Regions from separate parts of the Dyadobacter sp. HNCC25DJ183 genome, predicted to be linked through region 2. Evidence: riboswitches for the same ligand, from Rfam matches in the RefSeq annotation. Region 2 holds a riboswitch; each other region holds the start of a gene.
What was found. Region 2 has a riboswitch for thiamine pyrophosphate ahead of AC1XTG_RS15015 (TonB-dependent receptor). Riboswitches for the same ligand answer to the same signal wherever they lie in the genome.

Region 1: it holds a riboswitch for thiamine pyrophosphate, as region 2 does, so the genes downstream of both, thiM (hydroxyethylthiazole kinase) here and AC1XTG_RS15015 (TonB-dependent receptor) in region 2, are expected to answer to the same signal.
Region 3: it holds a riboswitch for thiamine pyrophosphate, as region 2 does, so the genes downstream of both, thiS (sulfur carrier protein ThiS) here and AC1XTG_RS15015 (TonB-dependent receptor) in region 2, are expected to answer to the same signal.

Annotation. Positions count from the first base shown of each region.
Region 1 is NZ_JBXHAP010000006.1:222,589-232,968, forward strand. It holds gene eat (ethanolamine permease) at 104-1,405, opposite strand; gene AC1XTG_RS16705 (phosphatidylinositol-specific phospholipase C/glycerophosphodiester phosphodiesterase family protein) at 1,431-2,210, opposite strand; gene AC1XTG_RS16710 (amino acid permease) at 2,407-4,095, shown strand; gene AC1XTG_RS16715 (hypothetical protein) at 4,098-4,550, opposite strand; gene AC1XTG_RS16720 (sensor histidine kinase) at 4,625-5,938, opposite strand; gene hxpB (hexitol phosphatase HxpB) at 5,989-6,663, opposite strand; TPP riboswitch at 6,754-6,849, shown strand; gene thiM (hydroxyethylthiazole kinase) at 6,935-7,738, shown strand; gene thiE (thiamine phosphate synthase) at 7,747-8,406, shown strand; gene thiD (bifunctional hydroxymethylpyrimidine kinase/phosphomethylpyrimidine kinase) at 8,435-9,253, shown strand; gene tenA (thiaminase II) at 9,250-9,894, shown strand; gene AC1XTG_RS16750 (TonB-dependent receptor) at 10,047-10,380, shown strand, end outside.
Region 2 is NZ_JBXHAP010000005.1:381,350-391,729, forward strand. It holds gene AC1XTG_RS15005 (D-glycero-alpha-D-manno-heptose-1,7-bisphosphate 7-phosphatase) at 1-297, opposite strand, end outside; gene hemE (uroporphyrinogen decarboxylase) at 297-1,325, opposite strand; gene AC1XTG_RS15015 (TonB-dependent receptor) at 1,353-3,803, opposite strand; TPP riboswitch at 3,880-3,974, opposite strand; gene AC1XTG_RS15020 (hypothetical protein) at 4,325-4,558, opposite strand; gene rocD (ornithine--oxo-acid transaminase) at 4,674-5,939, shown strand; gene AC1XTG_RS15030 (S41 family peptidase) at 5,936-7,327, shown strand; gene AC1XTG_RS15035 (GlsB/YeaQ/YmgE family stress response membrane protein) at 7,394-7,648, shown strand; gene AC1XTG_RS15040 (GH3 auxin-responsive promoter family protein) at 7,758-9,275, shown strand; gene AC1XTG_RS15045 (AAA family ATPase) at 9,473-10,380, shown strand, end outside.
Region 3 is NZ_JBXHAP010000001.1:559,869-570,248, reverse strand. It holds gene AC1XTG_RS02345 (dipeptidase) at 1-608, opposite strand, end outside; gene budA (acetolactate decarboxylase) at 834-1,649, shown strand; gene AC1XTG_RS02335 (alpha/beta hydrolase) at 1,690-2,700, shown strand; gene AC1XTG_RS02330 (sugar phosphate isomerase/epimerase family protein) at 2,773-3,747, opposite strand; gene AC1XTG_RS02325 (hypothetical protein) at 3,879-4,487, shown strand; gene AC1XTG_RS02320 (hypothetical protein) at 4,562-5,677, opposite strand; gene AC1XTG_RS02315 (hypothetical protein) at 5,798-6,334, opposite strand; gene AC1XTG_RS02310 (response regulator) at 6,687-7,577, shown strand; TPP riboswitch at 7,697-7,792, shown strand; gene thiS (sulfur carrier protein ThiS) at 7,862-8,065, shown strand; gene thiC (phosphomethylpyrimidine synthase ThiC) at 8,149-10,032, shown strand; gene AC1XTG_RS02295 (thiamine phosphate synthase) at 10,035-10,380, shown strand, end outside.

The sequences.
Region 1 (10,380 bases), on a different contig from region 2:
TAGTCTTACAATTCTCAGCTTTGCAAGATATTAAAATAAATATAAAATCGATTCTCGCACAATGACTTATAAATTTTGTAGAGATATTTCGAATAAATGGAATTCAGTGCGTTTTATGGCGACCAGTAAGTATGAAAAGCAAGGTTACCAAAGCGAGTCCGCCGAAGAACCAGAGACTTAATGCAGGATTGTAATAGATGATTGCCACAAGGCAAACGCCCGAAAGCAAGAGCGCGACCGCGGGAAAATAGGGGTATGCAGGTACTTCGAAAGGTCTTTCGAGCGCAGGTTCTTTTCTCCGCAATGAAAACAATGCAGCCATACTGATCATATACATAACCACTGCACCTAATGCTGCCAAAATGATTACCTGATCCGTCGTCCCCAGCAGCAAAGCGGCGCACCCGGCCACTCCCCCGGCGATCAGCGCCCAGTGCGGCGTTTGGAAGCGCGCATTTACCTGGCCCAGAAAAGAAGGGAGATACCCGCTTCTGGCCAGTGCGAAAATTTGCCGAGAATAGCCGATTACCGTTCCGTGAAATGAGGCGATCAGCCCGAAAAGACCAAGGCTGGCGAATAGCTGCGTGAGCCCGCTGTCACGACCCAGGACAATGCCCAGGGCGGCAGGCAACGGATAATCGATCTCACTCAGCGACTGCCAGGGAGCGATGCCGCCGGTTACGATCATCACTGCCAGCGCAAGGACCACAAGCGTAAGGATGCCATAAATGTAGCCTCGCGAAATGGTGCGCCTGGGATCTTCCACTTCTTCGGCTACCATTGCCACGCCTTCAATCGCCAGGTAAAACCAGATCGCGAATGGAAGTGCGGCAAAGACGCCGGGCCAGCCAAACGGCATCGGGTCTGTGACGTAAGTCTCGTAAGAAAAGTGCGGGGCAATAATGCCGATGTAGATCAACAGCTCGGCAACAGCGAGCAGGGTTACTACCAGAGAAAAGGTAGCCGATTCTTTTATCCCCAGTAAATTGATCATAATGAAGATCAGGTAACACGCAAATGCAACGTGCAGCACTTCCAGCTGCGGGTACAGGAAGTGGGAGTAGCTGCCCAATGCAAAAGCGATGGCGGTAGGTGTTACCAGAAACTCGACCAGCGTGGCATAGCCAGCTATCAGCCCGCCCCACCAGCCAAATGCGCGGTGTGCGTACGAAAACGGCCCGCCAGCCTGGGGAATGGAGGTTGTCAGCTCGGTGAAGCTGAAAATGAAGGTAACGTACATCACTGTTACCACCAATGTCGCGATCAGAAAACCGATCGTTCCTGAAACTCCCCAACCATAATTCCAGCCAAAATATTCACCTGAGATAACCAGTCCGACCGCGATCGCCCAAAGGTGGATTGGCTTTAAAACTTTTTTAAGAGCAGCACTTTGTACGGAGGTCATAGGGTTCAGGTTAGTTGTTCAGGAGCTATCTCGGGGCATTGCGCAGGTAGTCGCCCATTTTCCTGACCTTGTCGGTGTTCAGGTAGTCGACATGCATGGACATGAGCGTGCGCCAGGAATTGATATTGTCTGGTGTGGCCCAGATCCTTACTTTTTTGCCCATATCGTGAACCTGGCTGATCATTTTCATCAGGTTTTTCTTTTCTTTTTCCGGAAGCGGGCCTTCGCCATTCCAGCGCGAATATTTCTGGAATGCCTGACTGATCAGTCCGATTCTCCGCAGCTGCGCAGGCGTATAGGTAATTTCGGGCCGACCGTCGAAATAGATAAATGCGGGATAGTTTTCGAATGTGGCGGGATCAGGCACATTTCCGCTGATCACAATTTTGACAGAACCTTCGGGCGCAAAAATGGCTTTATGCGGTTCCAGCTGCCTGATCAATGCGGCCAGGGTTTCTTCGCCCGGCGTTTTCAGGTCGATGAGCAGTTGCATGGGCATATCCCCGGGATAGATCTTACCCCCGTTTTTGCCAGCCTGTTCCAGAATGGGTTGAAGGTAAAGCGCTGCGAATGTTCTTTTGGGATTGATCTCCTTTATCTCATGCGCTACGTAAAGGCTGTCCCGCACAAGATACAGATCCGCCTCGATAGAGCCGAACTGCTGTTCATAAGCATCGAAGAAGGGTTTACGGCGCGTGTAATCATTGTGTGAATGCGCCTGGGCGGTGGTGTAAGCTTTGTTTTTTTGTGCGAATGTAAAAGGGGCAACGAATGCAAAAAGCAGGAACGTAAAGGTCAGTTTCATGTGGCTGGTGCGGAATGGGTAAGCTAATATCAGATCGAGAACACAATCTTCTTCGGTTTGATTTATAAAGCAAGAATTTTCTTCTGAAATAAGGGGCTATTTCAAACAAATTTGCAATGAAGTGCGCAGATGAGCTGAGAATATCTTTATTTTAGCCCAACTTATCGCATTCCGATATAGGTAAATCAGCTCCTGCATGAAACAAAATTCTTCTCTATTCCGGAAAAAAACGGTTGAACAAATTCTTAAAGACGCACATACCAATGAAGGTGGATTAGCAAAAATCCTGGGAGTGAGGGACCTGGTATCGCTTGGAATTGCAGCAATCGTGGGAGCAGGGATTTTCAGTACCATTGGTCTGGCCAGCTTTAATGGCGGCCCCGCCGTTTCACTTCTTTTTGTTTTCACTGCAATTGCATGTGTATTCACTGCATTGTCTTACGCACAGTTTGCAAGCACGGTTCCTGTATCCGGTAGTGCCTACACGTACGCATACGTCGCTTTTGGCGAGCTCTTCGCCTGGATTATCGGCTGGGCGCTTATCCTCGAATACGCGGTGTCCAATATGGTCGTCGCCATTTCGTGGTCGGAGTACTTTGTGAGTATGCTCAAAGGTTTCGGGATTACGCTGCCGGGCTGGCTCACGATCAATCAGGAAAGTGCGTTTGAAGCATATACCAAGCTGCAAACTGCCGGAGCAGCGGAGTTGTCGAGCTACGAACAATTTGCTGCTTCTGCCTACGAGACTGCCCCACGCATCGGCGACTTTGCGATCATGCTTAACCTGCCCGCCGGACTGGTTACATTGCTGATCACCGCGCTGGTTTACATTGGTATCCGCGAGTCGCGCACAGCGAGCAATATTATGGTGGTGTTGAAGATAGGAGTAGTGCTTCTGGTGATCCTGGCAGGTGCGTTTTATGTGAAACCTGAGAACTGGACTCCTTTTGCACCCAATGGAGCGAAGGGTGTTTTAAGCGGAGTAGCCGCCGTTTTTTTTGCATTTATAGGTTTTGACTCCATTTCCACCACCGCGGAAGAATGTAAAAATCCGCAACGCGATATGCCGCGGGCGATGATCTACTGTCTGGTGATTTGTACCATTCTATATGTACTGATTACACTGGTGCTGACGGGGATGGTCAATTACAAAGAACTGAAAGTAAGTGATCCGCTTGCATTTGTTTTTCAGCAAAACGGGCTCGACTTCATGGCGGGGGTTATATCAGTGAGTTCTGTTATCGCAATTACAAGCGCATTGCTGGTGTACCAGCTGGGCCAGCCGAGGATCTGGATGACCATGAGCCGCGACGGTTTGCTGTGGAAACGGTTTTCCAAAATCCACCCGAAATACCAGACACCCTCATTTGCCACGATTGTTACCGGCTTTGTAGTGGGTATCCCTGCATTGTTTTTCAAGATGGATTTCTTCGTCGACCTGACCAGCGTGGGTACATTCTTCGCATTCATTCTCGTTTGCGGCGGCGTTCTTTACCTGGATCATAAAGGCATTTCGGCGCAATCTAAATTCAGGGTACCTTACCTGAATGGAAAGTACCTTGTCGGGTTGTTGTTTGTGATTGCAGTAATTGGTCTGGCGTTATACGGACAGGAAGTAGTTGCAGAATGGGACACACTTTCCGGCGCTGAAATCATCGAGCACAAGCTGCTGACGATTATTTTCTGGATTACCTGGGCGGTTTTATCAGTGATGAGCTTCAAACATAATTTTTCAATACTGCCGGTAGCAGGTATCCTGACAAACCTGTACCTGATGACCGAACTAGGCTCTTCCAACTGGCTGATCTTCGTGATCTGGCTGGCGATCGGGCTGGTGATCTATTTCAGCTACGGATACCGCCGGAGTAAACTAGCCGCTCAGTAACTTTATAGTTTTTCTACTTTCAGCTTGATCCGGTGAACTTCTTTCTGACGCATGCTGTCGAGCGAAGGTCCGGGCTCCAGTGCTGAAAGTATGAATCTGTATTGCTGGCCGGCGAAGTTTTTGTCAAGTGTATCCGTCAATACAAAAGGCGTGTTAGTGCTGTCTTTCCGGAAAAATCTGCAATCTCCGAGACACATCTTGACGTGCTCACTGATCCCACCTTCTGTCGTCACGCCCGATAACAGCAGGTCTACCTGCGCATTGCCCGCCCAAACACAATTTGCGCCTTCGGGACAGCGGCTGTCTTCGTAAGCAAAGAAAGTCAGGGTAGCCTTCGGTACATTGTTAATCGTAATCGTTTCCTTGTACGAGATGTACTCGTCTTTATTGATGGAATTATCCTGGCAGGAAAGGATAGTGACTAAACCGGCGATCAGGAAGAGAAGCTTTTTCATTATAAACCACATTTAGTTTTCTGAAAGACCTGCAAAACCTGTAAATGGTTGGAAGTAAATGGCGCGGCGTCCGGTTAAATAATGAGTGTGAAAGTAGTCCCTTTTCCCACCTCGGAAGTCACATTGAGCTGACCGTTATGCTGCTGTAAAATTTGGCGCGAAAGACTTAATCCAATACCTGATCCAGTCTTTTTGGTTGTGTAAAAAGGAATGAAAATGTTCTCGATCGCCTCTGGTTCGATACCGTCCCCATTATCAGCTACCTCGATCATCACGGTATTGTCGGTCTGGTAGGCGGTGAGTGTGATGAGCCGGTCGGTTTGGGCCGAAAAAGCCTCCGAAGCATTTTTGACGAGGTTAATTAAAACCTGCTGGATCTGATCTGCATCGGCTTTGACCATCAGGTTCTCCGGCTTCACAGAAAGTTTCCATAAAACACCCGACTTGGTGAGGTCTGTCTGGAGCAGCTGCAACACTTCCTGCAAAAGCTCTGCAACACTGTGGCTGGCGAAAACAGGTTTGGGCAGCGTTGTAAAATCGCGGTAAGCATTTACAAACTGCATCATACCCTTGCTGCGTTTTTCGAGCGTAGATAATGCCTCTTTCAAGTCATTAACTGCCTCCTGGTCGCTGGTCGATTTTTCAATATCTTCATTCACAATCAATCGCATGGTACCTACCAGCGATACGATCGGCGTCATGGAATTCATGATCTCGTGGCGTAAAACGCGCGTCAAGTTTTGCCAGGATTCAACTTCCTGCTGCTGTAATTCAGTTTGAATATTTTGTAAAACCACAATCCTGACCCACATACCGCGCAGCTGGATCGCCGCACCCTGCAATGCAAGAGGTTGGTCTGACGGAGTACGGTACAATTCCCGCACGCCGCTGTTCAGGTTGGAAAGCAGCTCGTAAAGGCGCGGATGCTTGTCTTTCAGCTCCACAAGCTGGTGTAGCCGGTAAATACCGAGCATGCGCAAAGCTGCATTGTTGATCAGGTTCACCTGCCCCGTACTGTCAAAAGTGATCAACCCCGTACCGATATGCTGCACAATGGTATTCAGGTATTGAAGGTTCGCTTCCTTTTCTGCCCTTGCCTGACGAAATGCGTGCAATACCTCATTGAACTGCTGGTTGAGCTCCTTGAAAGTACGCCCCATCTTATTGTCCGACCTGAAATTGATCGTAAAGTCAGAGTACCGTACCGATTCCAGGAAATAGGTGAGCTTCCTGTTTACATTGGTTACATACTGATACAATAGTGAAGCCTGCACAAATATGAAAATGGTTCCGAGCACATACACGAGCATTTCATTGGTATGCCTGGCAGCAAGCCACGCTAGAGCAATCACGCTCAGGATAATGATCGCTATCCTGATCATGATCATAATACTAAAGTGCCGAAGTCCGATCATTTTGTAGGGCCGGGGTAGGAGGGTTAATTTTCAAGAATGTTCTGCGGAACACCCGACATTTCGCTCAATATATATTTTTCCAGCGAGCTGATTTTATAATGCGCCATATCAAATTTCGGATCTTTGAAAACTTCCGCAGCAGGAACCGAAATGGTCACCATTCCCGCAGCATGCGCCGACCGCAGCCCGGCGTGAGAATCTTCAAATGCAATGCATTCTTCCGGCAGTACGCCCAGTTTTTTGGCGGTGGTCAGGTACACAGCCGGGTGTGGTTTGGTGAATTCTTCGAGCTCTCCTGAATGCCAGGTATCAAAGTATTCCGTGATATTCAATCTTTCCAGTACGCCTTCGATCAGGTCCATGTGTGAAGCGGAAGCTACTGCCAGCTTCAAACCTTCGGCTTTAAGCGTTTTGAGCAGTTCAATCGCGCCAGGCATTGCCTTTGCATTGTTGAGGATCAGCGTATGTGCCTTTTCCAGGATCTCTTTTTCAAGCTCTTCGAATGAAGGGGTGTTCCAGGGTTGGATTTTGTGACAAAAATCAAGGAAAAGCTTGATCGACAAACCTGTGGTCTGGAGTTTAAGTGCGTCAGTAATTTCAAAATTTACTTTTTTCATTACTTCATGGGCCGCCTGGTGCCACATTGGCTCTGAGTCGATCAGGAGGCCGTCCATGTCAAAAATTGCTGCTTTGATCATATTTGGGTTATTGTAAATGCGAAATCGGGTTGGTGATTGGTTGAGAATTGTTTTTTAATAACTCCTTAAAACTACTACTTTCGTAAATAAGAATGGCTTTGGGGGTGTCCAAAATAAGGACTGAGATTTATACCCTTTGAACCTGAAACAGTTGGTACTGTCGTAGGAAAAAGCGTGCGCGATCATGTGATCTGCAATACCTTACAAAAAGCCCGCCAATGCGCGGCCGCTCCCTCCATTTGCCCATTCGTTTTTTAACAAACACCGTGCTATGGACTTTCATCTTGAACAAAATCTCACTCAGCTGAGGAATACTGCGCCGCTCGTGCACAACATTACCAATTTCGTGGTGATGAACTATACAGCCAATGCATTGCTGGCAGCAGGTGCATCGCCGGTAATGGCGCATGCAGTTGAGGAAGTGGAAGAAATGGTGTCGATCGCCGGCGCGCTCGTTGTGAATATCGGTACCTTATCGGCACCGTGGGTGGCAGGTATGAAACTGGCGATCCGAAAGGCTTCCGAACTGAACAAACCCATTGTGCTGGACCCCGTGGGTGCAGGCGCTACCGGCTACCGGAATCAAACTCTTACAGAATTACTGGAACTCGCATCTCCTGCCATTATCCGCGGAAACGGGTCTGAAATACTCGCATTGGCAGGCGCTAACATCCGAACGAAAGGCGTCGACAGTACCGCCAGTTCTATGGACAGCTTCGAAGCAGCGCGCGCATTGAGCCGTCAGTTTGGCTGCGTCGTCAGTGTGAGCGGCGCCACCGATATCATCGTTAAAGGAGAACAAACTGCCTACATTTCCAACGGCGTCGCGTTGATGACGAAAGTAACCGGAATGGGCTGCTCCGCCTCTGCGATCGCAGGCGCCTATGCGGCGATTGCTGCCGATCCTTTTGAAGCAGCTGTTTCTGCTGCAGCAACAATGGGCGTTTGCGGCGAACTTGCTTACCGCCATGCAAAGTTGCCCGGCTCTTTCCAGATTGCTTTTCTGGATTGCTTGTCAGATATTACGCCGGCACACCTGGCTGAGCTGGCCAGGATCAAATTTTCTGAATCATAATAAAAACAATGAATGCACCTGAAGAAAACGTACAGCTTTACCTGGTCACAGACGAGGCCGCCTGTATGGGACGCGATTTGTACTGGGTAGTGGAAGAAGCGGTACAAGGTGGAGTTACAATGGTGCAGCTGCGGGAGAAAACGCTCTCTACGCGTGCCTTTATCGAACGTGCCAAAAGGTTGAAGGAAGTTTTGCAACCCTATAATGTACCGCTGATCATCAATGATCGGGTAGATGTTGCCCTTGCAGCCGATGCAGACGGTGTGCACGTGGGACAAAGTGATATGCCCTACGAAATCCTGAATCAAATGCTGCCCGCCAGCAAGATCATCGGGCTTTCGGTTGAAAGTGAAGCCGATTTGATCGAGGCAGCGCAATGGGATCTATCATACCTCGGATTAAGCCCGCTTTATGCAACTCCCACCAAAACGGATACAAAAAGTCCCTGGGGAATAGAGGGGCTGCGCCGGGCCGTCACGCAGAGCAAACATTCACTGATCGCGATCGGCGGTATTAATTTCATGAATGCAGAGGAGGTGATCCGGAATGGTGCGGGCGGCATTGCCGTAGTATCCGCGATCTGTAGCGCGACTTCCCCTTACGAGGCCGCATTCCGGCTCAAATCGATCATTCTGAATACCACAGCAGGCGCACCTGAACAAACCTGACGATACCTACCAAATCCACAACCACCAAATGACCCGATACCCCACAGTCCTCACGATTGCCGGCTCCGATAGCGGAGGTGGCGCCGGAATCCAGGCCGACCTGAAAACAATTGCTGCATTAGGCGCCTACGGCGTATCCGCGATCACCGCACTCACTGCCCAGAATACGCAGGGTGTAAGATCGATCCACGCAGTACCGCCTGCTTTTCTGAAAGAACAGATCGAAGCGGTGTTTGACGATATTGCTGTTGATGCGGTGAAGATCGGGATGGTCAATACCATTGAAGTGGCGCAGGTAATTGCAGAAATGCTGGAACGTTACAAACCCGGGTTTGTGGTTTTTGATCCGGTAATGGTCTCCACAAGCGGTTCCAGGCTGATCCGCGAAGAAACGGTGGCTGTGCTCTGGGAAGAACTATTCCCGCTTGTCCATTTAATCACCCCTAACCTCGACGAAGCACGTATTCTGATTTCGGAAAAGATCGATTCTGTTGAAGCGATGAAAATGGCGGCCGAAGAAATGGTGAGCAGAGGCTGTAATGCGGTGCTCCTCAAAGGCGGGCATCTTGTGGCGCCCGTTTTGTCAGACATTTTTGCCCGGAAAGATCAGGATACCCTAATTCTCGAAAGCAGCTATATCGACAGCCGGAATGTGCACGGGACAGGCTGTACTTTGTCTTCGGCGATTGCCGCATTTGTTGCCAATGGGAACTCTGTTCCGGAATCTATCATTTTTGCCAAAGAATACATTTCCAGCGCGATCGAAGCTGGTAAAGATGTAACCACAGGCCATGGACCCGGTCCGCTTAACCATTCTTTTTCTCCCATTCCCATGCAGTTGATATGATCAAGTTTACCGACCTGCTCTGGGAGCGTGCATTGCCCATTTACGAGCAAATACAGGCACACCCGTTTAACCAGGAGCTGAAAGCGGGGACTTTACCGCTGGATAAGTTCAAATATTACATTTACCAGGATTCACTCTACCTCGCCGATTTTGCCAGGGCGCTCGCCGCCACAGGCGTGAAAGCAGGCAATAGCCACGAGCTGCTGGACTTTCTGGAATTTGCACAAAACGCGATCCTCGTCGAACGTGCGCTTCATGTCAGCTATTTCAATGAATACGCGATCGATTACCAGAGCGGAAAAGGGCCGGGCTGTTTTGCCTATACCAACTACCTCCTGGCGACCAGCGCATTTGAACCTTACGAAGTATCAGTAGCTGCATTACTGCCTTGTTTCTGGATATATAAAAAGGTCGGTGACTACATTTACGCCAATCAAACCACACCAAATCCTTACCAGAACTGGATCAATGCATACGCCGGCGAAGACTTCGCGCACTCGGTCCAGAAAGCACTCAACATCTGCAACCAACTGGCCGAAAACGCCTCAGAACAAACCCGCAAGCAAATGATGGAGGCATATCTCACAGCAACGCGGATGGAGTTGGAGTTTTGGGCGAGTGCTTATGGGGTTGGCATTTAGGTGTATTTGGGGGAGGAAGGATGAAGGAGGAAAGGGAGGAAGGCTTCCCTTTCCTCCCTTTCCTCCTTCATCCCTTTCCTCCACTAAATCATTTCTCTCCCAAAAAAATAGGGTAACGCTTAGCCTGGTTGTCAATGCTGAAACAACCAGCTATGAAAAAGTATATCTTCACGATGATTGCCGCTGCTTTTGGGGCGGGGGCTTTTGCGCAGCAGCTTGCGCAGACTGTCAAAGGACGCGTTCTTGACACTGAATCACAGCAGCCTGTTATAGGTGCCAATGTGATTATCACCTCACTTAATCCCGTACAAGGTGCAGCCACCGATGCAGAGGGGAACTTCCGGATTGAGCATGTGCCGGTGGGAAGGCACGCATTCAGAATTACTTCTGTGGGGTATGATGATGCTTTTTTGCAGGAAATAGGAGTAGGGTCCGGGAAGGAAGTGGAGCTGAATATCAGGCTCACAGAATCTTTCCGCGCATTGG
Region 2 (10,380 bases):
GCCGGAATATTGTGGGTGATAGGGAGAAAAGTACAGATCGTCCAGTACATTTCCGGAAGCCTGCTGCATCGCTTCGTGAATCGCGTACACGTTTTCAGGTCCGTACAGCCCTTTTGCAATTCCGGCCTGGTTCGTTACCACAATCAGCAGATAGCCCGCATTTTTCAGCAGGTTCAAAGCTTCCGGTACACCTTCCGGAATCACCAGCTCGTCGAGATTGTACATATAGTCCGGACAATCTTCATTGAGCACGCCGTCGCGGTCAAGGAAAACGCATTTGGTTTTTGGTACTGTCATTACAGGCTTGAATATTCTTTAACGGATTCAATGAAGCATCTTACCTTATCAGGATCAGTATCGGGATAAACGCCGTGGCCTAGGTTGGCAATGTATCTCTGTGTGCCAAACTGTTCCAGCATTTTCTTCACCTCAATCCTGATCTGATCGTACGAAGCATATAATACGCAGGGATCCAGATTTCCTTGCAGCGTTTTGTTCGGGATCAGTTCACGCGATTCACGGATATCCATATTCCAGTCGAGCCCCACCACATCGCAGCTCAGTTCGCTGATCTCTTTTCTTGCAAAGAATGCACCTTTGGCAAAAACAGTAACTGGTACTTCGTTAATCGCGTCGCAAATCTGCTTGATATAGGGAAGTGAGAAGACGCGGTACTGCTCAGGCGAAAGAATGCCCGCCCAGGAATCAAATAGCTGCACGAGATTGGCACCTGCTGCAACCTGCGCTTTCAGGTAAGCAATGGTGCTGTCTGTTATTTTTTGAAGTAATGCGTGCGAGAATTCAGGATCTGCGTATAAATGCTTTTTGGCGACAGAAAACGTCTTGGAGCCTTTTCCTTCTGTCATATAACAGAAAATCGTAAATGGCGCTCCTGCGAAACCTATCAACGGAACCCGATTTTCCAGTCCCTGCTTGGTGATTTTGATAGCATCCAGCACATATTTCAGATCTGTTTCAGGCTCGGCGATATGCAGCTTTGCAAGATCCTGCATGGAATGCACGGTTGCCGGGAAAACCGGTCCGCGCTGCTCGGCCATTTCATAAGGCAGCCCCATTGCTTCGGGGATTACGAGAATATCTGAAAATATGATAGCCGCATCAACGCCGAGTAAATCAACCGGTTGCAATGTTACTTCGGCTGCCAGTTCCGGTGTAGTAGCAAGCTTGATGAAGCTGCCGGCTTTTTCTCTGACAGCCCGATATTCAGCCAAAATCCGGCCAGCCTGGCGCATCATCCAAACCGGCGTCCGCTCCGTTTTCTCGCCCCGCGCCGCACGGAGTAAAAGGTCATTTTTGAGTTCCATGCGGCAAAGGTAGCCAGAAAGTCGAAATCAAAACCTAAAATTGACCCCTACCAGAAAGTTTCTGCCGGCTTGCGGGAAGTAGAAATTTTCTTGTGTTAATGCGCCTCCGGCGATGTAGCCGTAGGTGTAGCCATTGGATTCATATTGTTCAGCCAGGATGTTGTTGACAAGCAGGTTGAATGCAATTTCATTCGCCCATTTCGGTTTGATCGTCCACGATAAACGCACATCATTCGTAAAATAGGCATCCAATCTCCGGCTTTCTGTGGAGGTATTGTCGAGATATTGCTTCCCTACATACTTCGTCAGTAATGCGAGCTCCACGTTTTTGTAGATTGAATAAGTCAACTGACTTCCGGCGATTACATTTGGCGAGAAAGAAATGTCAGACTTTCCATGATTTATGGTTTGGTAGCCTCCATTATCATAATCAACCACATACTCGGTGAAATTATCGATTTTGTTCCGGCTGAAAGTTGCATTTACATTCCATTTCAAAAAGCGGTTGAAAGCCACTGCGCCTTCCAGCTCTATTCCTGTACGGTAACTTTTCGGAACATTCACGCGGATTGAATTGCCGACGTCATTGATCTGCCCGGTGAGTACCAGCTGATTTTTGTAATGCATTAAATAATAGTTGGCCGCAAAAGCCCATTTTCCCTGCTGTGTCCGGAAACCCGCTTCCACATTTTGGAGACTTTCATTTTTTGGAAATAAAACGGCGGTTGTGTTTGTAAGATCGTCGCGGTTCGGCTCGCGGTTACCAATACTGTAAGAGGCATAAACACTGCTTTGGTCCGCAATCTGGTAAGTTAAGCCAGCTTTTGGATTGAAAAAAGAGTACGATTGATCAACCGCCAGTTGGACCTGGTCATTGTCTGTTCCATGAATGGCGTGACTTACAGTCCTGAATTGCAGATCTGCAAACGCATTGAGTTTGTCGGTAAACTGGTAATACAGTTTTCCATAAACATTGAAATCCTTTTTGATTCCCTGACTGTAATAATACCGATGCTCATTTTCGATATTTCCCGCATTTCTCGCCCAGATAATCTGTCCGTAATGGTCACCATCGTATTTATTCCAGCCACCGCCGATGCTGGCAGTCAGCTTTTTGAAACTGTTATAATCCAGTGAAAAGGTAGTTCCGTAAAAGTAATTGTCAAGCCAGCGTCTGCGGATCAGATCGGTGCTTTCCAGCGTGTCCGGGCCGATTACTACATTGGGCAAGTTATAGTTCGCGTAATCATCACCTTCCCGGTACTGTTCGTAATATCCCAAACCTCTTACCAGAAATGCATTCAGGTTGAAGTTCCATTTGTCGCTCAGGTTATGCGAAGAAACAATCTGATAATGGTCCTGGCGGTAGTTATCCACCTCGTTTTTGTAAGTATATGAATTGTAAGTGCGGTTGTCGGAGTTGAGCAGGTTTTGGGCATCTGCTTCGTCCAACCCGTTTCTGTCGATATAGCCTAAGATTCCCTCGCGATTTCCGCGCAACTTAGCTTCTGGTACCCCGTTCCACGACTGGTACGTCCGCTCTTTTCCCGAAAATACATTCACCCGCACAAAACTTTTCTTGCCAAAATAACCACCTGACAAATAATAGGAATGCAGCTCAGAAGCAGCGCGGTCCACAAAACCGTCCGACGAAACACGGGAAAGCCGCGCGTCAAATGTGAATTTATCTTTGATCAAGCCGGTACCCACTTTCAATGTGTTTTTGAAAGTATTGAAAGATCCGTAAGCATTGTTCAGCTCGGCATAAGCTTCTTTACGCAATGCATTGGTGTTGATATTGACGGTTGCGCCAAAAGAAGCGGCTCCATTGGTAGAGGTACCTACGCCGCGCTGGATCTGAATGCTGCTCACGGACGAGGCAAAGTCGGGCATATTCACCCAAAAAACGCCCTGGCTTTCAGCATCATTATAAGGTATTCCGTTGACGGTCACATTGATGCGCGTTGCATCAGAGCCGCGGATCCTGATTCCGGTGTAACCCACACCTGCGCCCGCGTCGCTTGTACTTACCAGCGAAGGGGTAAAGTTGAGTAATACCGGTAAATCCTGACCAAGATTTTGCTTGTCGATAGCCGCGGCGCTCACATTCGTAAATGCCATGGCGCTTTTTTCATTCACGCGGGTTGCATTGATCACTACCTCATCGGCCTGGTAAGTGCTGCGGACCAGCTTGACTTCCAGCTGATTTTGTCCCGTTAACTGGATTTGAATACTTTGGTAGCCAATGTAAGAGACTTCGATCTGGCCGACGTTCTCCGAGATGTTGCGGAGGGAGAAGTTTCCGTTCTGGTCGGAGTTGGTACCTCTTATATCGGAAGCGACGATGGTCGCTCCGGGGAGCGGCTTGCCGTCTTCGGCGTCGGTAACGCGACCGGAAATGGTGCGTTGTGCAAAGGTATTGGTACAAAAAGCCACGCTGAAAATCAGCATAAGCAGATAGGTAGTAACGTTTCGCATTGCGAGATAAATAGTTACAACAGGCAGGGGCCACCTATCTTGGTTTAAAACAATAAATGAAACTTAGAAGCAATGGATTATTCCAGCTTTCTCTTCCTACGCCGGCATTACCCGGATCAGGTTTATGGGTATGATCTCAGCCCGTCAGGTAGGGCACCCCTTTGAGATTATGGTTGCAAAAGTACTGAGCGAAATTGACGTTTCAAGCGAAGACAGTGCTATTCTTTTCTGGATTCCAGTCTATCGAGATTCAGACTTGTATGAAAAATAGCGAAAGCGACGACGCTTTTTTTTTACTTCGTCAATCCTAAAATGTATGTTAAAGGGAAAGATTGGTATCCGAGCCACACGGGCATTTTTATATCGAATTTCATATAAGTAGGGATTGCTACCTATAAATTCGAGTTTTCTTTTGACCAAGTGTGTGAATCGCCTGCCCAAGCCGGGTTGCTGTTTATCATACCATTGTGCAGCTTCCCTGATATCACGCCGGGCAGAGCGTGGAATCTGAATTCTGTACATTAAAGATCCTTTTCAATCTCTCTCATGGCTTCTTCCAAATCCAGCGAATCTTCCAGTCCGGCATCAAATGCTTCCATTCTATTCAGGACGATCTTTTTTTGCCAGTCAGGAATTTGATATGCTCCTGCACTTTCAATGTCAGAAGGTTCGGACTTGAGGGAGTTCCATTCCTGTACGGGAATAAATATGCGAGTCAGGATGTTTTGATAATCTGGATTATAGTGCGCTTTCATGATCTTTGATTTTGTGATCTTTTACAAATATAAGATTATAAGGCTTACTGTAAAATCACTGATTCCCTCAATGCTTTTCTCTATTTTTACGTAAGATAGAAAAGACAATATAACGATGGAAAAAATCTCAGACTATACAGACACGATCAGCAGCTCACAGCAGGCAATAGAGCTCGAATACCGCTATGGCGCTCATAACTACAAACCAATGCCTGTCGTGCTGGAAAGAGGATCAGGCGTGCATGTCTGGGATGTGGAAGGCAGACAGTACCTCGATTTTCTCTCTGCGTATAGTGCCGTCAGCCAGGGGCATTGCCATCCGCATATCATCAATGCATTGATCTCGCAGGCACAGAAACTGACCCTTACTTCGCGTGCATTTTACAACGACCGTTTGGGAGAATGTGAAAAGTACCTGTGCGAGTACTTTGGGTATGATAAGGTTTTAATGATGAATTCGGGCGTGGAAGGCGGCGAAACCGCATTGAAACTTACCCGGAAATGGGCATATAAAGTAAAAGGAATCGAGCCTGGAAAAGCCAAAACAGTTTATGCTTCGGGTAACTTCTGGGGGAGGACACTGGCCGCTATTTCATCTTCAACCGATCCTTCCAGCACCGATGATTACGGGCCGTTTTTGCCGGGTTATGAAATCATTCCTTACGATGATCTGGATGCATTGGAATCTATTTTCAAAAGCGATCCTAATGTAGCCGGTTTTATGGTTGAGCCGATCCAGGGAGAAGCCGGCGTGGTAGTACCAAAAGCAGGTTATCTGAAAGGAGTGCGTGATTTGTGTACCCAATACAATGTGCTTTTCATAGCTGACGAAGTGCAAACCGGCATCGGGCGAACAGGGAAGCGACTTGCCTGTGACTGGGAAGGTGTAAAACCGGATATACTGGTTCTGGGAAAAGCGCTTTCAGGTGGTGTAATGCCGGTTTCAGCTGCATTTGCCGACGATGAAATTATGCTCACGATCGCGCCAGGCGAGCACGGCTCTACTTACGGCGGTAACCCGCTGGCTTGTGCTGTGACCATCGCTGCCATGGAAGTGGTAGAAAATGAAAACCTGGCTGAAAATGCGGACAGAATGGGTTCTCTTTTCAGAAGAAGAATGCAGGATTTACAACAACAATGTTCTCTGATTGAAAGCGTTAGAGGAAAGGGGCTTCTGAATGCGATTGTAATTCGTGATGGTGAAGAAGGTACTACCGGAATGGAACTTTGTTATAAAATGATGGAAAAAGGCTTGCTATGTAAACCTACCCACGGCAACAAAATTCGTTTTGCACCCCCGCTGGTGATCAATGAAAAACAAATGAACCAGGCTTGTGACATTATCAAAGAAGTTTTCCTCGCATTTAACAACGCATTATGAAAACTAAATACCTCCTGATCCTCCTGCTCACAGGTGCGCTTTTTAATGGTTGTCGTGAAAAAAACGTTGATCCTGCTACGGAAACGCAGACCAACGAATGGATTTACGCCAATATGAAGTACTGGTACTACTGGAATGACCACATCACCGCTTCACCGGATTATACAAAAAAGCCGGACGATTTTTTCGAATCCTTATTGTACAGGTTCGATGCAAATGCGCGGCCTGACGGGGATCGTTTTTCGTGGATACAGGAAAGTGCAGATGAATTGCAGGCTTCGCTGGCAGGAGAATCCAAAACGACCGGAATGGAGTACAAGCTGGTGTATTTTCCAAGTGGCTCCACCAATGTAATCGGGATTGTATTGTACGTAATCCCCGATTCACCGGCCGACAAAGCCGGATTCGTGCGGGGGGATATTTTCAATAGTGTAAATGATCAGAAACTGACCGGGAGCAATTACAGTCAGCTACTGAATACCGAGGATAAAAAGACATTCAAACTGGCAAAAATTAATGGTACTGCACTGGAAGAAACAACGACCAGCAGGGAGCTTGCACCGATTGTTTTGCAGGAAGATCCCGTCTTTTTTGATACAATATTCACGTACGGGCCCAACAAAATAGGGTATGTAGTTTACCATCAGTTTATCCCGCAGCCTTACAAGACAAGCAACGGACAGTACGATAAAAAGCTGGATAACATCTTTACAAGCTTTCAGCGAAATAATGTAAATGCATTGGTAGTCGATCTGAGGTATAATCCGGGTGGTTATGTCAGTTCCGCAACCAACCTGGCCAGTTTGATCGTGAAAGGTAGTTCGAATGACATTTTTTACTATAAAGAATACAACGATGAGGTGACGGAGACCAACCGTAAGAAGTTTGGCGACAGCTATTTTTACGATAAGTTTATTACCAAAACACAAAACATCGGCGGCAACCTGAACAATCTCGTATTCCTGGTTTCATCGCGTTCTGCTTCCGCCAGTGAGTTGCTGATCAACGGGTTAAAGCCTTACATGGATGTTACCCTTGTTGGTACCCGAACAGTCGGTAAAAACGTAGGCTCGGTGACATTGACGGGAGAGGATAAAGGTATTAAATGGGGCTTACAGCCGATTGTTTCCAAATCGCTGAACAGAGATAAAAAATCGGATTACCACACAGGCTTCGTTCCTGATATCCCCGCCAGCGAGGGCAATATCCTCTATCGCTACGGAGATCCGCGTGACCCTTTGCTTGGGGAAGCTTTGTTCAAGATCACGGGAAGCCGGGTAGTGCGTCAGGGCCGCGGCGCTCGTACTTTGCAGGAAGAAGAAAGTCAGGAAATTACTTCCTCGGTTGTAAAGAAAGCAGGCGGCAGCAATATGTTTTATGATAAATGATTCTGGTAGGGCATAGTTTTTGAGAATAGGGATGTAATCACATTCATCTAATCTAAACTAAGCATTATGGGAGTTTTAACGTGGATTATCGTCGGACTGGTTGCCGGTGCTATTGCAAAGGCACTTCACCCGGGAAAAGATCCGGGCGGTTTTATTGTTACCATATTGATTGGTATCGCAGGTGCCGTGATCGGGGGCTGGATTTCATCTATGCTGGGTTACGGGACTGTTGACGGATTTAATTTTGGAAGCCTTTTCATTGCCATCTTAGGTGCAATTTTGCTTCTTTTTATCTACCGGAAATTTAGCTCCAGATCATAAAATTCTTCGGAACAGAATGGTGGGAAACAGCTTCAAAAACTGTTCTCCCACCATTTTTTATTGTTATTTTTACGGTCTTGCATCTGGCACTTCAAACTGAGTAAATACAATGAAGCTGGTTAACGATATGACTGTCTGGTTCTTAAAGCGCCGCTTTGAGAGAATAGAGCAGTTTAGGAAATATCCCATTGAGACTCAGCAACGCATCTTTTCGGAATTGATTGAAACCGCGCGATATACGGAGTGGGGAAGCAGGTACAATTACAGTCAGATCAAAACAGTCAGGGAATTTCAGGAACAGGTGCCGGTATCTACTTACGAGGACCTTTATCCCTATATCGAGCGCGTACTCAAAGGCGAGCCTAATGTCATGTGGCCTTCACAAATCGAATGGTTTTCAAAATCGTCGGGTACTACCAATGCGAGAAGCAAATATCTCCCGGTATCGCCGGAGGCGCTGGAAGAATGCCATTATGAGGGAGGAAAAGATATGATGACACTCCTCATCAACAACCGCCCGGATACGCGTGTTTTCGACGGTAAAGGTTTATCTATCGGCGGAACGCTGCACGCCAATCCATTCGATGATTATACCCAGGTCGGCGACGTTTCGGCGGTGATTATGCAAAATCTGCCTTCCTGGGCAGAATTTATGCGTACTCCGCCGCTCGAAGTGGCATTGATGGACCATTGGGAAAACAAACTCGAAAAAATGGCTTCCATTTGCTCGCAGGAAAACGTGACGAGCATTCTTGGCGTACCTACCTGGACCATCGTGCTGCTGGATCAGATACTTGAACTGACCGGCAAGAAGAATATGCTCGAAGTGTGGCCCGATTTTGAAGTTTTTGTACACGGTGCAGTCTCGTTCGAACCTTACCGTGAGCTTTTTATGACCAAATACTTCCCGTCGGACCAGGTTTTATATCTCGAAACTTACAGTGCGTCGGAAGGTTTTTTCGCGATTCAGGATGATGTGAATAGGGTAGGAGAAATGCTGCTGATGCTTGATTACGGTATTTTCTACGAATTCGTACCAGTTGAGGAAGTTGGTAAAAAGCATCCGAGAGCCCTATTGCTAGACGAAGTGGAAGTAGGGAAGAATTATGCAATGGTGATCTCGACCAATGCAGGATTGTGGCGCTATTTGATTGGAGATACCGTCAAATTTACTTCCGTTTATCCGTTCCGGCTAAAAGTAAGCGGGCGTACCAAGCACTTTATCAATGCATTTGGAGAAGAAGTGATTGTTGAAAATGCAGATCACGCGATCAAAGTAGCGGCTCAGAAGGCGGATTGTCTGGTGGCCAACTATACCGCCGGCCCGGTGTATATGGGCGACGGCTCCCGCGGTAGCCACGAATGGGTGATCGAATTCACCAAAGCGCCGGAAGATGAACAACTTTTCAGTGAGGCACTGGACAATGCATTGCGCGAAATCAACTCCGATTATGATGCTAAAAGATACAAGGATATGGCGCTGCTGCCGCCTGTGATCCACTTCGTACCCGCAGGTACCTTCTACGCCTGGATGGGCAAGCGCCAAAAGCTCGGCGGCCAGAACAAAGTGCCGAGATTAAGTAACACGAGGGAGTATTTGGATGATTTGCTGGAAGGGATTGGGTAGGCTGTCAGCTATCGGCACTCGGCTATTGAGTTGTTTTTGACATCCGATGTCTGAATGCAAATGTATTTTGTTGACTTCCCCGCTTCAAATAAAAAAGCCGAAAGCTGACTGCCGAAAGCCGAAGTTTTCATTTACAAACATTAATATTTTGATAAAAAAAGCCGACGGCCGACAGCTGATGGCCGAAAGCCCCGAAAATGATCCCCAAATACCTTAAAATCAAAGGACTTTATTCTTACCAGAGCGAGCAGGAGATTGATTTCGGTCCTTTGACCGATTCTTCCTTGTTCGGCATTTTTGGTGCGGTTGGTAGCGGTAAATCTTCCATCCTGGAAGCTATAACTTTTGCATTGTACGGAGATACCGAGCGGCTCAACAAGTCTGGCGACGACCGGACTTACAATATGATGAACCTGCGTTCGGACGAGCTGCTGATTGATTTTGAATGCATTGCAGGGAAGAAAGGCGATCGTTACAGATTCACAGTCCGTGGAAAAAGAAATACGAAAAACTTTAAGGAAGTAAAGACTTTTGAAAGAAGGGCCTATATCTGGTCGGATGAAAACTGGGTACCATTGCCCGAAAATGAGTCCGCTGAGGATATAATAGGTCTGAGTTATGATAACTTTCGACGCACGATCATTATTCCGCAAGGGCGTTTTCAGGAGTTTATTGAATTGCGGGACGCGGAGCGCACGCGTATGATGAAGGAGCTCTTTCAACTCGAAAAGTATGACCTGAGCAGGAATGTGGGTTCGCTGAGCAAGCAGAATGATATCGCATTGTCGAACCTGGACGGGCAGCTTACCGGGCTGGGCGAGGTAACTCAGGAAATGATCACAGAAGAGCAAAAAAAGCGTGAGCTGGTGCGGGAGGAAATCAGGAGGGTGAGCGCGGAATTATTGCTTCAAACCGAATTGGAAGGTCTTTTCCAAAGGTTGAAATCGTCAGCTGAAAAGATTGATTTACTTCAGAAACAGAAAGCAGAACTCGAATTGCAAGCTCCGGGAATGCAGCTTCGGGAAGAAGCAATGCGCATTTACGAAATCTGCTCCCTCCATTTCAAATCGCTTTTTGACCAAAAAAGAAAGCTGACAGCAGATAC
Region 3 (10,380 bases), on a different contig from region 2:
TTCACCACTTCTTCTCCAAACTTGCTGAGTCCATTGTGTTCCGGACCGTCGCCATCGGTAGACGAATCGCAGATATCATTGTTCAGCGAATGTGAAAGCGTGATATAGCGCAATCCAAGATCATAGTATTGTTTCACATTCGTGATATCCTTTCCAACCGGCCAGCCATTTTCCATACCTATAAACATGGCGCGTTTTCCTTCTTTTTGAAGACGGTAGGCATCTTTCGAGGTAGTTGCGATCGCCGCGATATCCGGGTGCAGGCGGGCAGTTTCATGTATTTTGTCAAAAATGGCGAGCGCCTTCTTTTTTGCTTCTGCATTCGCTTCGTCGGTTCGCTTGCCCTGGCCCAGGTAAACCGCAAAGAACATCCCGTCCATGCCGCCTTTGATCATCCTTGGAAAGTCAATCTGTGAACGGTCTTTCTCGTAATCGTGCTCGACAGCGATGTCGAAGCCTTCCTTCATCATGTTAATGGGCACGTCGGCGTGGGTGTCGATCGTCAGCGCTTTCGCGTGGATCTTGGCCGCTTTGGGCGACATTGGAGTAGGTGCTGTCTGTGCAATGGACAGGGCGGGCAACAGTAACAGGAGTAGTGTCTTTTTCATTGAACGGGTTGTAATTGGTGAATGGTCAGGAAAGCGCAATGTTTTTAAGTTGCCCCTTTTTTTCTGCAAAGTCAACTGCGTCAGTGCAATCCTTTATTTACTTCAATTTAAACCCGAATCCCGCCTATTCTGACTGTGTATTTGTGCTTTAAAGCCAGTCAGGTAAGTAAGGCAGGACTGCTGCCGTATTTAGGTTATATTCAATTCATCTACCCAAACACATCTGTGAACCCTTTCTCCAAGACCATCTTTTTCTCATTTGCATTGCTTCTGCTCCTTTGCGGCGGCTGCCAGGTCGCTAAAAATTCCACCCGGCATGGACTGCAGAACCTGCAAAATGAAGACCTCATGTACCAGTATTCCATCATCGATGCATTAATGGCGGGCGTATTTGACGGAGACCTGAATATCGCCGGTTTGAAAACGCGCGGCGACTTTGGGGTAGGTACCTTCAATAAAGTCGACGGTGAGCTGATCATGGACAAGGGCCGGGTGTATAAAGTATCCTTCGACGGCTCCGTGAGTGAAGTAAGCGATGCAGACAGTACCTCAGCCGCATTTGTCAAATACTTCAAAGCAGATACCGTCATCACACTTACCGGCGAGAACCTGAGCTATGAAAATGTACAGGAGCATTTACTCAAAATCCTTAATCCCAATGGTATATACGCGCTGCGGATCACAGGTAACTTCACGACGATGACAACCCGCGCCGCGCGGCCAGCCAAGCCTCCTTATCATACACTGACCCAGCATTTGAAAACAAACCAGGCGGTGTTTGAAATCAAAAACACGCAAGGTACCTGCAACGGATTTCTGCTGCCTCCGTACCTCGCCAGGACCAATGTGCCGGGCTTTCACCTGCATTACCTGTCGGGCGATATGAAAGCGGGCGGACACATATTCAAGTTTACCACGGGTTCCGTTCGCATTGAGGTTGATATTGCAAAAGGCTTTGTCATCGAAAACAACACAAATCCCGAATTCCGGACAGTAAACCTTAAACCGGATCGCGGGGAAGAGTTGAAGAAAATTGAATAGTTGAAGCTATATTTATGCCTCATTTTTCAATTTACAGCCAGTGAAAAAAATTGCGGGATACCTGCTTTTAATCGGACTGAGCGCCTGCTCTGCGTTCGGGCAGGTTACTTATTTCGGAGATATACTCGGGAAAGAATTCAAACAGGCCACCATTGTACAAGCCGCCGACTATGAAGGCAGTGTAACCTGTACGATCATCAGGAAAACAGCGACTCCAAAAAGCAGCAAAGCGGTTTTATACGTACACGGATTCAACGATTACTTTTTTCAGGAAGAAATGGCCGAGCGCTTTCTTAAAGAAGGCTACAACTTTTATGCAGTCGATCTGCGGAAATACGGACGCTCGTGGCTCGCGCACCAGAAGTTTAATAACGTAAGAGAACTGTCTGAGTATTTTCCCGATATCGATACTACCCTGCATATCATGCACAGCGAGGGAAATGATAAAGTACTTTTAATGGGGCATTCGCTCGGCGGGTTGATCGTGTCGGTGTATGCAGACGCCCGGAACGGACGCGAGCGGTTTGATGCAGTTCTGCTGAACAGTCCGCTATTCGCATTAAACATCAAATCAGGATTGAAAAAAACAGCGCTCCCATTGATGATCAAACGCGCCGAAAAACATCCGGAAACGGGTATAGACCTCGGGATCAATCCGCTTTACGGAGAAAGCCTGCATAAAGATTATCATGGAGAATGGGCTTATAGCTTGGGCTTCAAGCCGCTTATTGCGCCGCCCGTCAACTTTGGCTGGGTTCGCGCGGTGCATCTGGCGCAGGAAAAGTTGCTGCAAGGCTTGCAGATCGACAAGCCGGTACTCGTACTGCATGCTTCCAAATCCATTGACGAAAAGAAATGGAGCGACGTATTTTTCACTGGCGACGCAGTGCTGGACGTGAATGAAGTGGCGCGGCGCGCGCAGAATATCGTGGGCCAGTACAGTATTCAGGCGGTACCCGGCGGCATGCACGATCTCGTTCTTTCGCGAAAGCCTGTGAGAGAAGAGGTATATTCAACGATTTTTAACTGGGCGAAAAGAACGGTGAAGTGAGTGTGCGACTCACAAAAAAGCCGGAAGTACCCCAGGTACCTCCGGCTTTTTTCTTGGTGATAGTCTGGCAGCTCAGGCTGTGAATGTGAATGCCTTTCTGAGCAGTTCTAAACTTTTAGGTACCGAAGTTTCAGGGTTTTCCTTGCCCTCCATTTCGAGCGATACAAAACCTTTGTAGTTCGCCTTCTGGAATATTTTGCCGATGCGGGTATAATCCATTTCCTTATCGTAAAACGTCCCGCCGCCGTAGTAGGTTTTGGCCTGCACAATGGTCGCGTAGGGCGCCAGCTTTTCGAGTCCGGCATAAGGTTCTCCCACGAAATTGCCGGTATCCACATTCAGCCCCATGGACGGTGAGCTTTTCAGCGCATTGTACATTCTGAGTAGGTACTCGATGTTGGAAGACAGTCCCCAGTGGTTTTCCAGAGCAAGTACGATCCCTGCTTTCTCGGCATATTGCAGGCATTCGCCCATTCCGTCGATCGTCCATTTGATCCCGTCTTCATCGGTGTATCCCTCGATCGGCGGCTCTACACCGTGGGTATAGTAGTCGGTCTGGCGTTTGTTTTTGATGGTACCCCAGGAGCCCGTGTTCATGCGCACGCAGGGAATACCCATTTGCGAGGCTATATTGATGCATTTATAGGTATGCTCGATATCCGCTTTCCGCTTTGCTACATCAGGTTGAAGGAAATTCTGGTGAATGGATAGCAGGGGCATGGCGAGGCCGCTGTCAAATGCAAGCCGCTTCAATTTGTTCTGGTAAGCCACCGAATCTTCGGTCATCTGGCGGTGGAGTACTTCCACGCCGTCAAATCCAATCCTCGCAGCATGCTCGATCACTTTCTCGATTGGGTACTTGGTACCTGTCAGCGGCCAATAGGAGTAGCTGGAAACTGCGATAGGCAATCTTCTGGTCACAACCGGCTTTTTCTCAGGTGCGGCCATTGCCACAGTTCCCGTCAATATGCCAGCCGCCATCGCAGCCGATTTTTTAAGCCAGTCTCTTCTTGAATCCGGCGTTTCAGAAGTTGTAAAATTTTCCATTGTTGAAAAAGGTTGGTGGTTAGTAATAGGATCAGGAATTCTGTTTTGCAATAATGTAAATTCAATTCGTATTAAAAAATGAATGTAAAATATCTATAATTGTCCTCAAACAGTTACTTAGCCAATTCGTCATGAAAATTAAAACAGCAGTATTTCTTGCATCAAATGCCTTGTCACTAGCCACATACGTCCATTTTGCACAGGCAGAGCAGGCGCCGTTCAATCACACGGGAGCGGTCGCAGATCACGGGCAAACGGTACCCGATTCCCTTGATTTGTCAAAAATTCCCTTCAGCGAGAAAGAACTGGGAGAATTCCCCTTTTTGAAGCTTCCGGCAAACATCACCACGCTCAACAAACCACTTACACGGGAGTTTGATCGCCTGTTTTTTCCTTATAAAGGAGTGATGATCCCGGTTGAGGGTCACGTTTACAAAGCATTTATGACCAGCGTGGAAGGAAAAGAATGGTCGCTTCCTTATTTTGAAAAAACCTATCGGGAGCAGATCATCGCTGCCGGCGGTGTACTGATTTTCAGTGGGAAAGTGCCGCAGTCAGAGCTGGACAGGATCAAGGACGAGGCCAGCTATTTCGGAGAAGAAGGATCGATCGATTATCCCAACACGCTCGTGAGAGTGTATGCGATCAGGAGAAAAACCGGCGACCATGTGTTCATTCAATTTTCAGGATACAGTTCAGGCGGCTCCATCCAGATCCTGCAAAAAGAAGCTTCCAAATAGTTGTAAAGCCGATTTAAGACAAAAGTGCCACCTGGTTCTGACCACGTGGCACTTTTGTATGGTTTTTGGTAAAATCAGAATTTAAACGAAATCCCTGCATTCACAGAGTAATCGGCAAATGCAGCATCGCCTCTTGCAAAGGTGCCCGTGGCTGCTGAATAAGCTTTGTCCGTTACGCTCTGCGTGCGGTTGCGGGATAATGCGACCGGAACACTCACAAAAAAGCCGAATTTACCCGAAGAATAGCTGATACTCGGTTCAATGCTCCACACATATCCGGGTCTGCGGAAATCACCGCTTCCACCCACGAGATCGTGCACAGGAATACCTTCGAGGCGGGCACCGGCTGCCGCTGTTATTCCGCGTACCAGTCCGTTGATCGCATAGCTGACACCACCACGGGCCATATACTGGTCAGGAACACTCATAATCGCCTCGTTGGCAAGTCTTGGAGAAAGCGTCTCGCGGTAAGTTCTCACCCCGTTTTGCTCACGCGGATTGATCAGGTAATAGAAATTTCCGTACACGCCGAAGTTGTGCGTAAGGTTATAATAGGTATTTGCCTCCACTGTGAAGCCGGTCCCGCCATCGCCCAGCTGAATGGACTGGTCTACCGGGCGCAGTTCCTTACTTCCATTCGGTCCCACATTGTACCAGTAGTCCTCGTATTTATAATCGCCGGTTGGCAGCTTGATACCCAAACCCAGCTGCACATTACCGCGTGCACTTGTTTTAGGATCAAAAAGCCACCGGTAAGCTGCCACGCGCAAGTCGCCGATACCAAAAGAATGCATGCTGTGGCGCTGATTGAATTTGTTGGAGCCGTTGATCAAACCGTGCTCATAAAGCGAGGAGCGTGCATTGGAAATAATCGGTAAGTCGATCATAATGGACCAGCGGTCATTCAAAATCCGTGTCAGGTTGATGTCCAGCGACGCAGTATGGTTAATCACTTCGGTATGCTGCACGAGCCGCTCCTTGTTCTCGGTGGTACCTGAGTAATGGCGGAAAGATTTAAAATAGCGTGCACTGGTGGTCAAAACCCATTGCGGGTGGTCGGTGCTGTCTGCGTGAGCGAGCATGCAGGCATTTCCGGTGCTCCGGATCGCCACACAGCCTTGTGAATGAGCATTGAAGGAAACCAAAGAAGCAAACAACAATGCGAACGCGAGGTATATATATTTTTTCATGTTTGAATGGAATAAGCCAAATAGGAGATTTTAGCACGACAGCCACGGAAACTCAAAGCGAGCGCAATGCCGCCATGTTACCTGGTCTGCCGGATGTTTTGTGTAAAAAGAAAAAGGGGCTTATGCCTGGTTAGGAGGGGGACAAACAGGGGGTGCAAAAGGGCTACCTGCCGAAAGCAGATAATTGTCACTGATCTGCGCATCCGCCGGAATCCATTCCAGGATGTAGAAAATGTGCTTTCTGTTATTGGCAAGATAATCTTTAAGGAAGGATTTTAGGAGGACGGAATGAGCGCCCTTTTGCGGCCGCGCTCCTGCAATCTCATCCTGGATCCGCGACACTAATGCAGTGTAACGGTCACGCGCATTCTGGTCAAATTCGCAGTGTACGTAGAGTGTATCATTGATCAGCTGCTTGGTCTTCATCTGGTAATGCAGTCCCTTGTGCCGGATTTCACCCTCGGCAGGCTCCGCATTGTCCCAGCTGACCTGATAAGGCACATTTACAGGCACTTTGATCACGATATCCCCGCCAAAATCATCCTGCCCGCCGTAGTTTCCACCCGCGCCCGACATTGCGGGTGTTTCTTCCAGCAAATACACAACCGAATAGCCCGCTGTATTATACAGCAGCAGACCAAAAAGCAGAAGTGACAAGAGCCGGTTCAAACTGAAAGTGATTGATTTTTCAAATGTATAAAAAAGGAGGGAATGTTTATGGGGAGCTGGTTGCTATTAGCTGTTGGCTGTTAGCTGTTGGCTGTTAGCTATTAGCTGTTGGCTGTTAGCTATAATACTTCGGCTTTCGGCTATCATACTTCGGCTTTTTTTGATTACGCTGCCAACAGCCGACAGTTAACAGCCAATAACTAACAGCCAATAGCTAACGGCCAATAGCCGACAGCCGACAGCCGACAGCCGATAGCCGATAGCCGAAGTTACACCAGATTCCCTTTTTTTGATACTTTTGCGTCTGTTACGCGACATCACAAAACTATTAACCACCATCATGACGGGTATTCCCACGCTCGAAACCCCTAAATCTATCTTTCTTGTTGATGATGACGAGGATGATCGAATGCTCATTAAAGAAGCCCTTGAACAGGTGATGCAGGACGTCACTATCATCGAAGTAAACGACGGCGTCGAGCTGCTTGAACTGATGAACCGCCGGACCAGCCTGCACGAGCCTGCATTGATTGTCATGGATATGAACATGCCGCGAATGAGCGGTCTGGAAGCCTCGTCCGTGATCAGGAGCAGCAGCAAACTCCGGCACGTGCCCATTGTAATGTTGTCGACTTCCTCCAATCAGGACCTGATTTTCAAAGCCTACTGCCAGGGGATCAATGCGTATATCACAAAGCCGGTATCCTACAATGCATACAGCAAACTTGCCGAGTCGATAAGCGTCTCGTTTTTGAACAGTTATCCTGTGCAGGAGGAAGTTGCACTGCCCGAAAACCTGGAAGGCAAGAACATCCTGATCGTGGAAGACAGCGACGATCATTGGGAACTGATGAATATTTCTTTGCGAAAGATCCTGCCTGATGTACATTTCACACGTTTCAGCGACGATACCGCGGCACGCGAGTACCTGCGCGACAACATCGACGTATCCCCGTTTCCGATTGATATGATCATTCTCGACCTGTACTTACCTACCAAACAGCAGGGGCTTGATCTTCTGAGTACGATGAAAAACTCGGTTAATAAGCTGCCTTTTGTGCCGGTAGTTGTTTTCAGCTTTTCAGATAACCCGGCCGATATCCGCGAAAGTTATTCGCATCAGGCAAATGCATTTGTGATGAAGGGAAAAAACCTCAGAGAATCCATGCAGCTCTTCCGCCAGCTGTGTGATTTCTGGTGGAATACGATTTCGTCGCCTGCCCGGGTTTAGTGTGCTTTACCTCAGCTTTTTAGTTAGTTAAATGGGCGGCTGCATTCGCTCGAAACGGTTTGCAGGCAGGCATTTTATTTTCTGAAAATTTTGATAACCCGCATTTTCAGATAGTTTTGTCGAAACTTTAGGGGTGTCCCGATATGCGGACTGAGATAATACCCTTTGAACCTGATGCAGCTAGTACTGCCGAAGGGAAAAGTAAGAGATACTGCTATTGTATCTCAATGAATCTTTCCATAAAGGTCCATTCCTGAAGTTTTTCTCACAAAACGTTTTTCAGAATGGAAATCACAGTTAACGATCAATCCCGCGAAATTCCCGACCATTATTCGGTGCATCAGCTATTATCCGGGCTCTTTCCCGACAGCCTGAAAGGCGTTGCCGTAGCGATCAACCAGTCAGTGCTGGCGAGGTCTGAATGGGAGCGCCGCACGCTGCAGCCTCACGACCGCATTACCCTGATCAAAGCCACTCAGGGAGGATAACCGACCGTTTTCTCAAAATTCAGTTTACCAATCTTCACCCGAACCACGCTGTACCAGCTGCGGTTTGTCCAATCCTGTATGTTATGAAAATTGAAAAAACACCTGAAAGCGGCGTGATCACGAGGACCCCCTTTCCTAATTCGCGTAAAGTGTATGTGCCAGGCAAGCTGCACAACATTTCGGTAGCAATGCGCGAAATTGCGTTGAGCGACACCAGAATACACGGAAAGCCCGGCGCGACGGAACCCAATGTGCCTGTAACCGTATACGATACCAGCGGCCCTTTCACCGACCCGCACATTGACATTGATGTAAAAAAAGGCCTGCCGCAACTCAGGTCGGAATGGATCCGCGCGCGGCAGGATGTAGAGCAGCTTGAAACGATATCTTCCAGCTATGGGCGGCAGCGGCTGTCCGATGTTCAGCTGGACCATCTTCGGTTTGCGCATGTCAACAAACCGCTGCGCGCCAGGTCCGGGCACAACGTATCACAGCTTCACTATGCCAAAAAGGGGATTATCACAGCGGAAATGGAGTACATCGCCATTCGTGAAAACCAGCGGATCGACCAGCATTTTAGTGAAATGAATGGGCGGGCAGGTGCATTGTCGCACCAGCATCCCGGCCAGAGCTTTGGCGCAAATACCCCTCAATCTTTCATTACACCCGAGTTTGTGAGACAGGAAGTTGCCGCAGGCCGGGCAGTGATCCCCTCCAATATCAACCACCCCGAAAGCGAACCGATGATCATCGGGCGCAACTTCCTGGTCAAGATCAATGCCAACATTGGTAACTCTGCGGTTTCGTCGAGCATTGAGGAAGAAGTGGAAAAAGCCGTATGGGCGTGCCGCTGGGGTGCAGATACGATCATGGACCTGTCAACGGGTAAGAATATCCATGAAACGCGCGAGTGGATCATCCGCAACTCGCCTGTGCCCATTGGTACCGTGCCGATCTACCAGGCGCTGGAAAAAGTGAATGGCAAAGCGGAGGACCTGACGTGGGAGCTGTTCCGCGACACGCTGATCGAGCAGGCGGAACAGGGAGTGGATTATTTCACGATCCATGCCGGTGTTTTGCTCCGCTACATTCCGCTCACCGCCAGGCGCATCACGGGTATTGTGTCAAGAGGAGGTTCCATTATGGCCAAATGGTGCCTGGCGCATCATAAGGAAAACTTCCTGTACACGCATTTTGAAGAGATCTGCGAGATCATGAAAGCGTATGACGTGGCTTTCTCGTTAGGCGACGGACTGCGGCCGGGCTGCATTGCCGACGCAAATGACGCCGCGCAATTTGCAGAGTTGGAAACACTGGGTGAGCTGACCAAAATTGCCTGGAAGCACGATGTGCAGACGATCATCGAAGGTCCGGGTCACGTGCCGATGCATTTGATCAAAGAAAATATGGAAAAGCAGCTGGAACATTGCAGCGAAGCACCTTTTTACACTTTGGGCCCGCTTACTACCGACATTGCACCCGGCTACGATCATATTACCTCCGCCATTGGCGCCGCGATGATCGGCTGGTTTGGTACCGCCATGCTTTGTTATGTGACGCCGAAAGAGCACCTCGGCTTGCCCAACAAAAAGGATGTGAAAGACGGAGTGATCACCTACAAAATTGCCGCCCACGCAGCGGATCTGGCCAAAGGTCACCCGGGTGCACAGTACCGCGACAATGCATTGAGCAAGGCGCGGTTTGAGTTCCGGTGGGCAGACCAGTTCAACCTCTCCCTCGATCCCGACACAGCCCGCGAGTTTCACGACGAAACATTACCTGCCGAAGGTGCCAAAATCGCGCATTTCTGTTCCATGTGCGGCCCTAACTTCTGTTCGATGAAAATCACCCAGGATGTGCGCGAGTATGCAGAAGAGAATGGGATGCTGACCAGCGCAGACATTGAAGAAGGTATGCAGGTGAAAGCCCGCGAGTTTGCACAGAAAGGCAGCGAGATCTATTTATAAGTATGAAAATCATCATCATATCCCGGCCCGACTTCTTTGAGGACGAAGCAACACGGATCAATGCGCTGTTTGATCAGGGAATGCAGCTGCTGCATTTGCGGAAACCAGATTGTAGCAGGGAAGAGCTCGCCTCACTGCTGCGTGACATCAATCCTGTCAACTATCCAAAGATCGCATTGCACCAGCACCATGAACTCGCAGAGGAGTTTGGTATTAAAAGGCTGCATTTTCCGGAGCAGCTTCGTTTGGCGCAAACAGAAGAATTGCTTCAAGATCAAAAATTACGAGGCTTTACACTCAGTACTTCCATTCACAATCCTGATGAACTGGCATGGTTATCCAATGCAT